Regions from separate parts of the Bacillus cereus group sp. N8 genome, predicted to be linked through region 3. Evidence: riboswitches for the same ligand, from Rfam matches in the RefSeq annotation. Region 3 holds a riboswitch; each other region holds the start of a gene.

Region 1 (3,172 bases), on a different contig from region 3:
CATTTTCTAAATATATTGTAAAATGATTGTAACAAAACATACATAAAATGAAATAATACTTAAGAAATAATGTTGGGGGAAAAGGAGAGAGTATATTGTTCCGAAAAGTAAAGGGTATATTAGTTGGGGTACTATGCGTAGCTGTAGTAAGTGGTTGTGGCGCAAAAGTAAGTGATGTGGCATTAGTGAGTGATATTGGTGGGAACGTTGTAGAGGCTAAGGCTGATGTACAGGATTCAATTAGCTTGGTTGATGCGCGTACTGGTACTGAAGTAAAAAAATTAGATTTATCAAGTTTAGGTTATTTTGAAGATGAAGCGAAATTCAAAAAATCGGTAACGAAGGTTGCAAGTGAAGTTGGGAAAAGCGTTGACAAAAAGATGGTTCCTTCACGTATAGCTCCTGATGGAAGTTGGCAAGAAGGAAAACCTTCTTATGAATTAATGGAAAAAGAATTAGTAGATAAATTATTAAACGTAGGTATGTGGGATTCTTCATATCAATTACCTATTGTTGAGAAAAAGCCTATCGCAACATTAAGTGATGCGCAAGGAAGTGGCACGGTAATTGGTAGATATGAAACGAATTTAGGTGGATCAGCAGGTGGCCGTATTGAGAATATTCGTTTGTCGGCAGCGAGCATAAATGGAGTTGTATTAGCAAAAGGAGACAGTTTCTCTTTCAATGCATTAATCGGTGATACAACGCCAGATAAAGGATATCAATTAGGTAAAGAAATTGTAGATGGTAAATTAGTAGATGGTTATGGTGGTGGCGTTTGTCAAACATCATCAACTCTATACAATGCAGCAGATCAAGCTGGTTTGAAAATGGTAGAGAGAACTACACATTCTAAAACAGTAGGTTATGTCCCGCAGGGAAGAGATGCTACAATTGCGTATCCTTATTTAGATTTAGTGTTTGAAAACACGAATGATGCGCCTGTTAAGCTATATATGGGCATACAAGGCGGAAAGTTAGTTGCTGAAGTACATAAGATGAAATAAATATCATAAGTTATAAGAATAAAAGATTGGAAGCCGGTATTTCTAAGTTTGTTAGAAGTACCGGCTTTTTGTGTACGGTGTATAAAGAAGAGTAATTTTGATGGCATATTGTTTGTATGTACGAAATAAGTATAAATTTAATTCTTAGTTTTCCTATTGACATTGTTTTAATTTATCTGTATTCTTCATAATAACAACTTAATAAATGGAAAAATTTATTAGTTTTCTTATCAAGAGAGATGGAGGGACTGGCCCGATGAAATCTCAGCAACAGGCTATAAAAGTACTGTGCTAATTCCAGCAAACGAATGATGCGTTTGGAAGATGGGGGGAAATGGATTAACATTCAACTCTTCTTATATGTATAAGAAGAGCTTTTTGTTTAGAGAGGGGGGATAGAATGAAATTTGATGCAACGTATTTTTTAGAAAGTTTTCCGCAATTATTTAAGTATGTATACATAACTTTAGGGATTACTGTTGTTTCCATGATTATTTCTTTCTTTATAGGGATTGGCTTGGCAATCATAACAAAAAACAAACCGAAATTTTTATATCCAATTGCAAGGGTGTATATCTCTTTCTTTAGAGGAACACCGTTATTAGTTCAATTGTTTGTGTTGTATTTCGGATTGCCACAAATATTTCCGGCTTTTACAGTACTTACAGCTATGCAAGCAACCTTAATTGGTCTCAGTTTAAATAATGCTGCTTATTTGTCAGAGATAATTCGAGGTTCATTAAATGCTGTTGAATCAGGGCAAATGGATGCTTGTTTATCAGTAGGGATGACAAAAGCACAAGCCATGCGGCAAATTATCTTTCCGCAGGCTATTCGTGTAGCAGTGCCGTCACTTGGAAATAATTTTGTTGGATTGTTAAAAGAATCTTCGTTATCTTTTGCGCTTGGGGTGGCTGAAATTTTAGCACAAGCGAAAATGTTAGCTGCTCAATCGTATCGTTATATGGAAAGTTATTTAGCGGTAGCGATTGTGTATTGGATTATTACAATTGCAATTAGCTGGGGGCAGAAAAAATTAGAAAAGAAACTTGATGCGCCGTATTTATAACAGAAATGAGGTGAAGTATGTGATTGAGATAAGTGATTTGTATAAATCCTACAAACTTAATGAAGTGTTAAAGGGAATTTCACTTACTGTGAAAAAAGGGGAAGTGGTAGTAATTATTGGACCTTCTGGTTCAGGGAAATCGACCCTATTGAGATGTTTGAATTTATTAGAACAACCGAATGATGGAAGTATTAGAATTGAAGATTTAGAGATTCATGTGAAGAAAATTTATAAAAAAGAAATAATACAATTACGGCAAAAAACAGCTATGGTTTTTCAAAACTATAATTTATTCAAAAATAAAACAGCACTGCAAAATATTACAACGCCATTAACGGTTGTACAGAAAAAAAGTGAAGAAGAGGCAAAGAGAATAGCGAGAGAAATATTAAAACAAGTAGGATTAGCTGATAAAGAAGATTTTTATCCAACGATGTTATCAGGGGGGCAACAGCAAAGGGTAGGGATTGCTAGAGCAATGGCTTTAAATCCCGTTGTATTATTGTTTGATGAACCGACTTCTGCGCTTGATCCAGAATTAGTTAATGAGGTACTGCAAGTTATTAAAGACTTGGCAAGACAGCATATAACGATGGTTATTGTTACACATGAAATGAATTTTGCAAAAGAGGTGGCGGATCGCATTATATTTATGGCGGATGGAATTATCGTAGAGCAGGGAACGCCAAAAGAGATTTTTAGAAACCCACAAAATGAACGTACGAAAAAGTTTTTACGACAATTAAATGCATCTGAAGAAGGAAATCATTTCGTTATTTAGGAGGAAGAGTTATGAGGAAATCGTCATTATTACTAACGATAGCATTAACACTATCAGTTAGAGCTTTGTCTGCATGTGGTTCAAACGTATCAAGTGAAAAAACGAATGAAAAAGTAGTGAAAGTTGGGACTTCTGCAGGTCGTAGTCCATTTATTTTTAAAGAGGGTGAGAAAGTAAAAGGTTTTGATGCTGAAATTATTGAAGCAGCTGCTAAAAAAGCTGGATATAAAGTAGAATGGAATGTTTCTGATTTTGAAGGATTATTTGGTTTATTAGATTCTGGTCGTATTGATACGATTGCAAATGAACTATCCG
Region 2 (3,172 bases), on a different contig from region 3:
ACAACAAGTTTCTTTTCATCTTTATCTTTCCCACCACAAGCAGCTAACCCAAAAATTGAAGTTGAAATAAGTGCCGTAAGTAATAATTTTTTCATTTTAAATACCCCCATTTTCATTATCTTTTATCTATTCGAGTCGTTACACTATCACCAATCCACTGAATGAAAAATACAACTAGTAATACACAAATTGTCGCAACGATTGTTACATCGTTATTTCCTCGCTGGAACCCTTCTAAATAAGCAAGTGTTCCAAGGCCACCAGCACCAACAACTCCCGCCATTGCTGTATAACCTACTAAAGCAATTGTCGTTACCGTAATACCCGATACTAACGCTGGTAACGCCTCTGGAATTAACACTTTCAAAATAATTGTGCTTGTTTTTGCCCCCATCGCTTTTGAAGCTTCAATTACGCCTTTATCAATTTCACGAAGTGCGATTTCAACCATTCTCGCGTAAAATGGTGCCGCTCCAATAATTAAAGCTGGCAGCGCTGCACTCGCTCCAAGTATTGTTCCAAGAAGAATCTTTGTGAACGGGATTAATAAAATAATTAAAATGATGAACGGTATCGAACGGAAAATGTTTACGAACGCTCCAATCACCGTATTAATTGCTTTGTTTTCCCATAAATTATCTTTCGCTGTCATAAAGAGTAATAGTCCTAAAATAAGTCCTAAAACAAATGTGGCAAGCGCTGCGATTGCCGTCATATATAACGTTTCACCAGTCGCTTCTAGCATTTGATTCCAATCAACATTTGCGATTAACTTATCCATGCGCAATCACCTCCAGCTCTACTTGATCTTGATGAATCCCTTCTATTGCTTGCTGGATTGCTGTTTCCTCACCATTTAAATGAACGACTAAACTACCGTAAGAACCGTTATTCGTTTGTGCGATATTTCCTTGCAAAATGCTAACTTCTATATCACTGCGTTGCATTAATCTTTGAAGAACCGGCCTTTCTACAGCCTCACCGATAAACTGCAAGCGAATTACTTTTCCATCTGGGTATTTTTCAATTAAGCTTTCAATCGTTTCATTTGTATCTTCAGAATCAGTTAACTGTTGTACAAATCGTTTTGTAATGTCTTGCTGTGGATTACGAAATACATCAAGTACAGGACCACTTTCTACAATCTTTCCTTGCTCCATTACCGCAACACGATTACAAATCTTCCGAATCACGTGCATCTCATGTGTAATTAATACAATTGTTAAGCCTAGACGCTTATTAATATCTAATAATAAATCTAAAATTTGATCCGTCGTTTCTGGATCAAGAGCTGACGTTGCTTCATCACATAAAAGTACTTGTGGATTATTTGCTAACGCTCTTGCAATCCCAACGCGCTGCTTTTGTCCACCACTTAACTGAGATGGATATGCGTCTCCTCTTCCTTCTAATCCAACGAGATGAATTAACTCATCAACACGTTTTCTTCTCTTCGCCTTATCCACACCCGCAATTTCAAGTGGGAATTCGATATTTTCGCGTACAGTTCGTGACCAAAGTAAGTTGAAGTGCTGAAAAATCATTCCGATTTCTTGTCTTGCCTTACGAAGTTCACTTCCTGTAATTGCTGAAATGACACGATTTGCGATTGTAATTTGACCAGACGTTGGTTTCTCTAACTGATTAAACAATCTAATTAAAGAACTTTTCCCAGCGCCACTATATCCGATAACACCAAATATTTCGCCTTTCTCTATTTGTAAGTTGGCGTTATCTACAGCAGTGACATCACCGCTTTTTGATTTATATATTTTCTTTACATTTTCTAATAAGATCATGATGTTCACCCCTTTTTTGTTTAAAAAGCGCAAGCGGCTCGTTTAGAATGTAAAGTGGATGGAGCTTCTGACGTAGAGGCGTTTCTTGCCTCATAGGAAGAAGCGAAGCCATCGAACATTCTAGCCGCTGGAGCTGGATTTCATAAAACTTTGGATAGACTCCGCAATTTTTTATTTTTGATGCAGGTTCTACCGTTATCACTACTTTTATTATTTGAATGTCCGCCACATTCAAACAACAAAAAAACCTTTCCGCTTTAGAGAAGCAGAAAGGTTTATATGCGTATATAACAACATTATCCCTCTCTCTCATCTCTCAAAGCATTTGCTTTGCAGGAATTGGCACCATTTCAACATAAGTTGACGGTTGCCGGGCTTCACAGGGCACAGTCCCTCCACCTCTCTTGATAAGAGAAATCAGATTAAATTTTCGTCTGATTTGAAATTTATTAAATTGTCTATATTTTATGAATTGAATTGTATCAATATCCATACGGCATGTCAACAGAAATTTTCGTAAAAAAAGAAACTTCAGACTTTTAAGCACCCACTGACATCGGCTTACATATATGAAACATTGATTCAACTAATAGCATCGTTCGATACGTTCCCGAATACTGTACACGTCCATCGTTCATTAACATTTGCAATCTTACATTGCCGTTCACCAATTGTTTTACATCTTCTTCATCTACACAAACAATTTGCTCCGTTCCTCTTTCCTCATGTAGCAGCTCTATATAATCTCTTGAAATTTGTAACGAACAACTTTCATCTCCAAAGCGGAAATTAACAGTTTTTTCTCCTTGTCTTAAAAGCGGTTCTAAATGATATTGACCATTAGCATAATTTACAAATGATTGCAGCAAAGAATATAATTTCACCCTAAATCACATCCTTCATATCACTTTCTATTACACATACCATTCCCTCTCACTAAAGAGCAATCCTGTTACTTTCGCTCGACAAATACTGTAACCACCCTGCATCTCGACATATTTCCCAAGAAATATGTCGAGGCGGCAAAAACTTTGCCGCCTACTTTAATTCCGTATATAAATATTCAACCGAATGAAATGCATATATCTTCTTCATGAGTGTCCCATTTTCAAAAACAAGTAAACACGGTACACTTTCGATTCCATACTCTTTCGCTAAATGCGGAGCATAATTTAAATCTAACATTCCAATTTTCAACTCTTCAATTGTCATCTCAACGACTGTTAACATCTTTTTTGCTAATTGGCATGTTCCACACATTGGTGTATATACATATAGCACTGTTTTTTCTTCGTTTTCTATTAGGGCTGTAGCTTCGGTACCTGTCCAGTCAATCACTTCTATCATTCCTTACCGTAAATATTCTGTATAAA
Region 3 (3,172 bases):
CTTATTCTCTTCTCCTACTGGGCAAAAAGCATCATGAATAGAGCACGCATCTGCTGGACAAAGCTCAAATCCTTCTGATGTATCTACTTTAACTGCATATACAAACTGACCACCTACAAACTCACAACGTGTAATATATGGTTCTGGCGCTTCAATATACTGCTGTATTAAAGTAATTCCATCAATAGGTTCTTCAAACGTCGGACCATCCAAATATTGTTCTAAAGCATCAATAGAATGAAAAAGTTGAACACCAAGGCCTTTACCTGCACGGTTATGCTTTGTAATGAGCGGTACTTCCCCTAACTCCTTTGCTGCTTTTACTATATTATCACGGCCAACAGCACCAATCGTTTTCGGCACTTGTATGCCAAAATTTCTTAATGCTGCATATTGATTCAATTTACTTACTTCAAGACGTAATGCACGAGATCCATTAAATACTGTTCGCCCGTATCCCTCTAACCAAGCAAGGACTCCTTCAGTCAACTCAGGTGCATATCGATGCCCTCTCGTATGTGAAGAAGCACTCATGCGGCTATAAAAAACACCTTGGGGAGGTTCTTTTTCTAACGAAAGTGTTCCCTCATCTAAAAACCATTCCTCATACGGTAACTCCAGTTCTTCCAACCTTTTCACCAAATGATCCGTCCATTCCTTATTCTCATGTAATATGTAAATTTTACTCATTTGTAATCAATTCCTTTCTTTTCAACTCAACTAATGGCATCACTTTTTCAGAAAATCGTTTCATCTCTTCAAGCTGTGGAGAAAATTGTAAAAGTAATAACGTAACACCTACTTTTTCAAAAGCGAGTATCCTTTCTGCAATTTGTGCTGGTGTTCCGATTAGATTAGGACGTAACCCACGATTGGATACAGAATAATCATTTAGCTTCACTTGCTGTTCCAAATGCGATTTACTAATAAAATCTTGGTAACCCGCATAACCTAAAGCATCATCTTTCACGTCCGTTATGCGTCTCCATTCTTCTAATGCCTCTTCTTCTGTATCACGACAAATGACGTAAGCCGCGAGTCCGAATGACTGCAATGGCTCCTCTGTTACTTTCTTTCTACGATTCTTCATATCTTCTATTTTCACAGACACCTCTTCCACTGTTCCTCCATGCATCACATATGCATCCGCGTGGTTTACAATTACCTCTTTTCCTCGCTCACTCTCACCACCTGCATAGATCTTAATTCCTTGTTTCTGCACAGGTTTTGGACTTAAATGTGTATTATGAAGCTCATAAAAGTTCCCTTTATAAGAAAACGCTTCTTCTTTCCAAAGCTCCTTCAAAACTGTTACAAATTCCTCTGTGCGATTATACCTTTCATCATGTGCGGTAAATACCCCACCATACTGTCTCGCTTCTTCTTCCCACCATGCTGAAACCACATTTAATGTAAAACGACCATTACTTAATTGATCGATATTCGCTGCCATTTTCGCTGTAACTGCTGGATTATGGAAGCCAGGTCTTACAGCTGTCATAATCTCTAATCGATCCGTTACTGCAGCAAGTGCTGCCGCAGTTGTCCATGCTTCTAAACTTGGTGCTGAAACACCTTTTATATCATTTAAGTTTAATTCTGCAATAAGAGTTGTTGAAAAACCTAATTGTTCTGCCGCTTGCGCTGTTTGTTTTGCATACTCAAACGTAGGCGGCATAGATTCATCATCTACATTTCGAAGCCATCCCCCAAAAATCGGTAACCAAAAACCATACTCCACTACATATTCCCCCTCTACCTTTTAGCCATAAAAAAAGCTACTCTTATCGAAATAAGAGTAGCCTTCTTGACTAAGTGAACCGCTCTTATCTTTCAGGTGTTTCTTCACCTGCAGGATTTGGCACCTTTCGTCTAAAACGAGGTTGCCGAAGTTTCATAGGGCCCGTCCCTCCACTTCTCAACATAAGAATTGTTTGATTTTTATTTATTATAATCATCAGAATAATAAAAATCAATCATTTAATACTTATTTTTCCGATACGCATTAAATGATATATAAAAAACCATATTGTTATAGAGAATTATAGGAGTATTATGTTGTTTTACTTTGGGATATATAAAGGGGTATGTTGTATCATGTCGAAAACATCATTTATAACCAATTTGCCTTGCTTCTATTGTAAAAACACATCAAAATAAATACGAACCAAAAGAGGAATAAATAACATGAAAAATAAAAGATGCGAGAATTGTGGTTCTACTAACTTTAAAGAGGGACGAGTTGGAAGTGCTTATCATGCGTATGTTTGGACGATGAACCTAGTAGGTTCTTTTCAGGGGGAAAGCGTTCTAAACTGTTAACAACATTTTGTTTAGAGTGCGGTGAGGTGAAATCATTTAGAGTTGAAAAACCTGATAAATTCAAAGAATAAAATATATTCAAGAATAGATAATAGTACAAAAAAACCATTCCTCATAACCTATAAATGGGATACCGCCAGCATTTTGGAAAATAACCACGCTAAGAGTATGCAAGATTTCATACAGTTTTTCGACTCATTCAGTAACAAACAAGAACCTTGAAACCACGCCAGGATAGGAATTTATAAAAAGATGAATAGAGTTATAGAAAAAGAAAAAGGCGAATTCCTTTTGAAAGTAGGGATTCGCCTTTTTTTTGCTACCGATAATGAGACATTATGTTAACCTAACATGAATATAATATACAAAAGGAATTTATAAGATTTGACGAGAATAAAATTGTATTAAAAGGATATCGGAGGTTTTTTATGAAACTAGTAGGACAGCAAATATATCTTCGACTTTACAAAATTTCTGACGCGAGCGAGTTAGCTAACTTACATACTAGAAATCGCGAATTTTTTCAACGAGTTTGTCCATTACTCCCAGAAGTCTTTTATACAGAAGAACATCAAAAAATACGCATTGAACGGGCATTAAAAAAGAAAGATGAAAACCAAGTATACGCTTTTGGAATCTTTTTAAAAGAAACTGATAAACTTATCGGAGACATTTCATTAACTCAAATTACTAGGGATCCCTTCCAAGGCTGTTATACGGGATTTACCTTAGATAGGGAGCATAATTCAAGGGGCTATACAACAGAGGCTCTTCAACTTGTTGTAGACTTTGCTTTTAGAGAATTGAAACTACATAGAATTGAAGCAGGAGCTGTGCCTGACAATATAGC

What was found. Region 3 has a riboswitch for S-adenosylmethionine ahead of JDS80_RS23585 (LLM class flavin-dependent oxidoreductase). Riboswitches for the same ligand answer to the same signal wherever they lie in the genome.
Region 1: it holds a riboswitch for S-adenosylmethionine, as region 3 does, so the genes downstream of both, JDS80_RS07630 (amino acid ABC transporter permease) here and JDS80_RS23585 (LLM class flavin-dependent oxidoreductase) in region 3, are expected to answer to the same signal.
Region 2: it holds a riboswitch for S-adenosylmethionine, as region 3 does, so the genes downstream of both, JDS80_RS20685 (methionine ABC transporter ATP-binding protein) here and JDS80_RS23585 (LLM class flavin-dependent oxidoreductase) in region 3, are expected to answer to the same signal.

Annotation. Positions count from the first base shown of each region.
Region 1 is NZ_JAEHBK010000003.1:241,299-244,470, reverse strand. Features, by position in the region: gene JDS80_RS07635 (VanW family protein) at 96-1,007, shown strand; SAM riboswitch class I at 1,232-1,338, shown strand; gene JDS80_RS07630 (amino acid ABC transporter permease) at 1,408-2,076, shown strand; gene JDS80_RS07625 (ATP-binding cassette domain-containing protein) at 2,096-2,857, shown strand; gene JDS80_RS07620 (amino acid ABC transporter substrate-binding protein) at 2,869-3,172, shown strand, end outside.
Region 2 is NZ_JAEHBK010000016.1:21,476-24,647, reverse strand. Features, by position in the region: gene metQ (methionine ABC transporter substrate-binding lipoprotein MetQ) at 1-95, opposite strand, end outside; gene JDS80_RS20690 (methionine ABC transporter permease) at 116-781, opposite strand; gene JDS80_RS20685 (methionine ABC transporter ATP-binding protein) at 774-1,799, opposite strand; SAM riboswitch class I at 2,106-2,213, opposite strand; gene JDS80_RS20680 (hypothetical protein) at 2,339-2,683, opposite strand; gene JDS80_RS20675 (thioredoxin family protein) at 2,838-3,146, opposite strand; gene JDS80_RS20670 (toprim domain-containing protein) at 3,150-3,172, opposite strand, start outside.
Region 3 is NZ_JAEHBK010000023.1:33,749-36,920, forward strand. Features, by position in the region: gene JDS80_RS23580 (ATP-grasp domain-containing protein) at 1-690, opposite strand, end outside; gene JDS80_RS23585 (LLM class flavin-dependent oxidoreductase) at 683-1,741, opposite strand; SAM riboswitch class I at 1,824-1,930, opposite strand; partial or broken gene JDS80_RS23590 (hypothetical protein) at 2,188-2,393, shown strand; gene JDS80_RS23595 (GNAT family N-acetyltransferase) at 2,751-3,172, shown strand, end outside.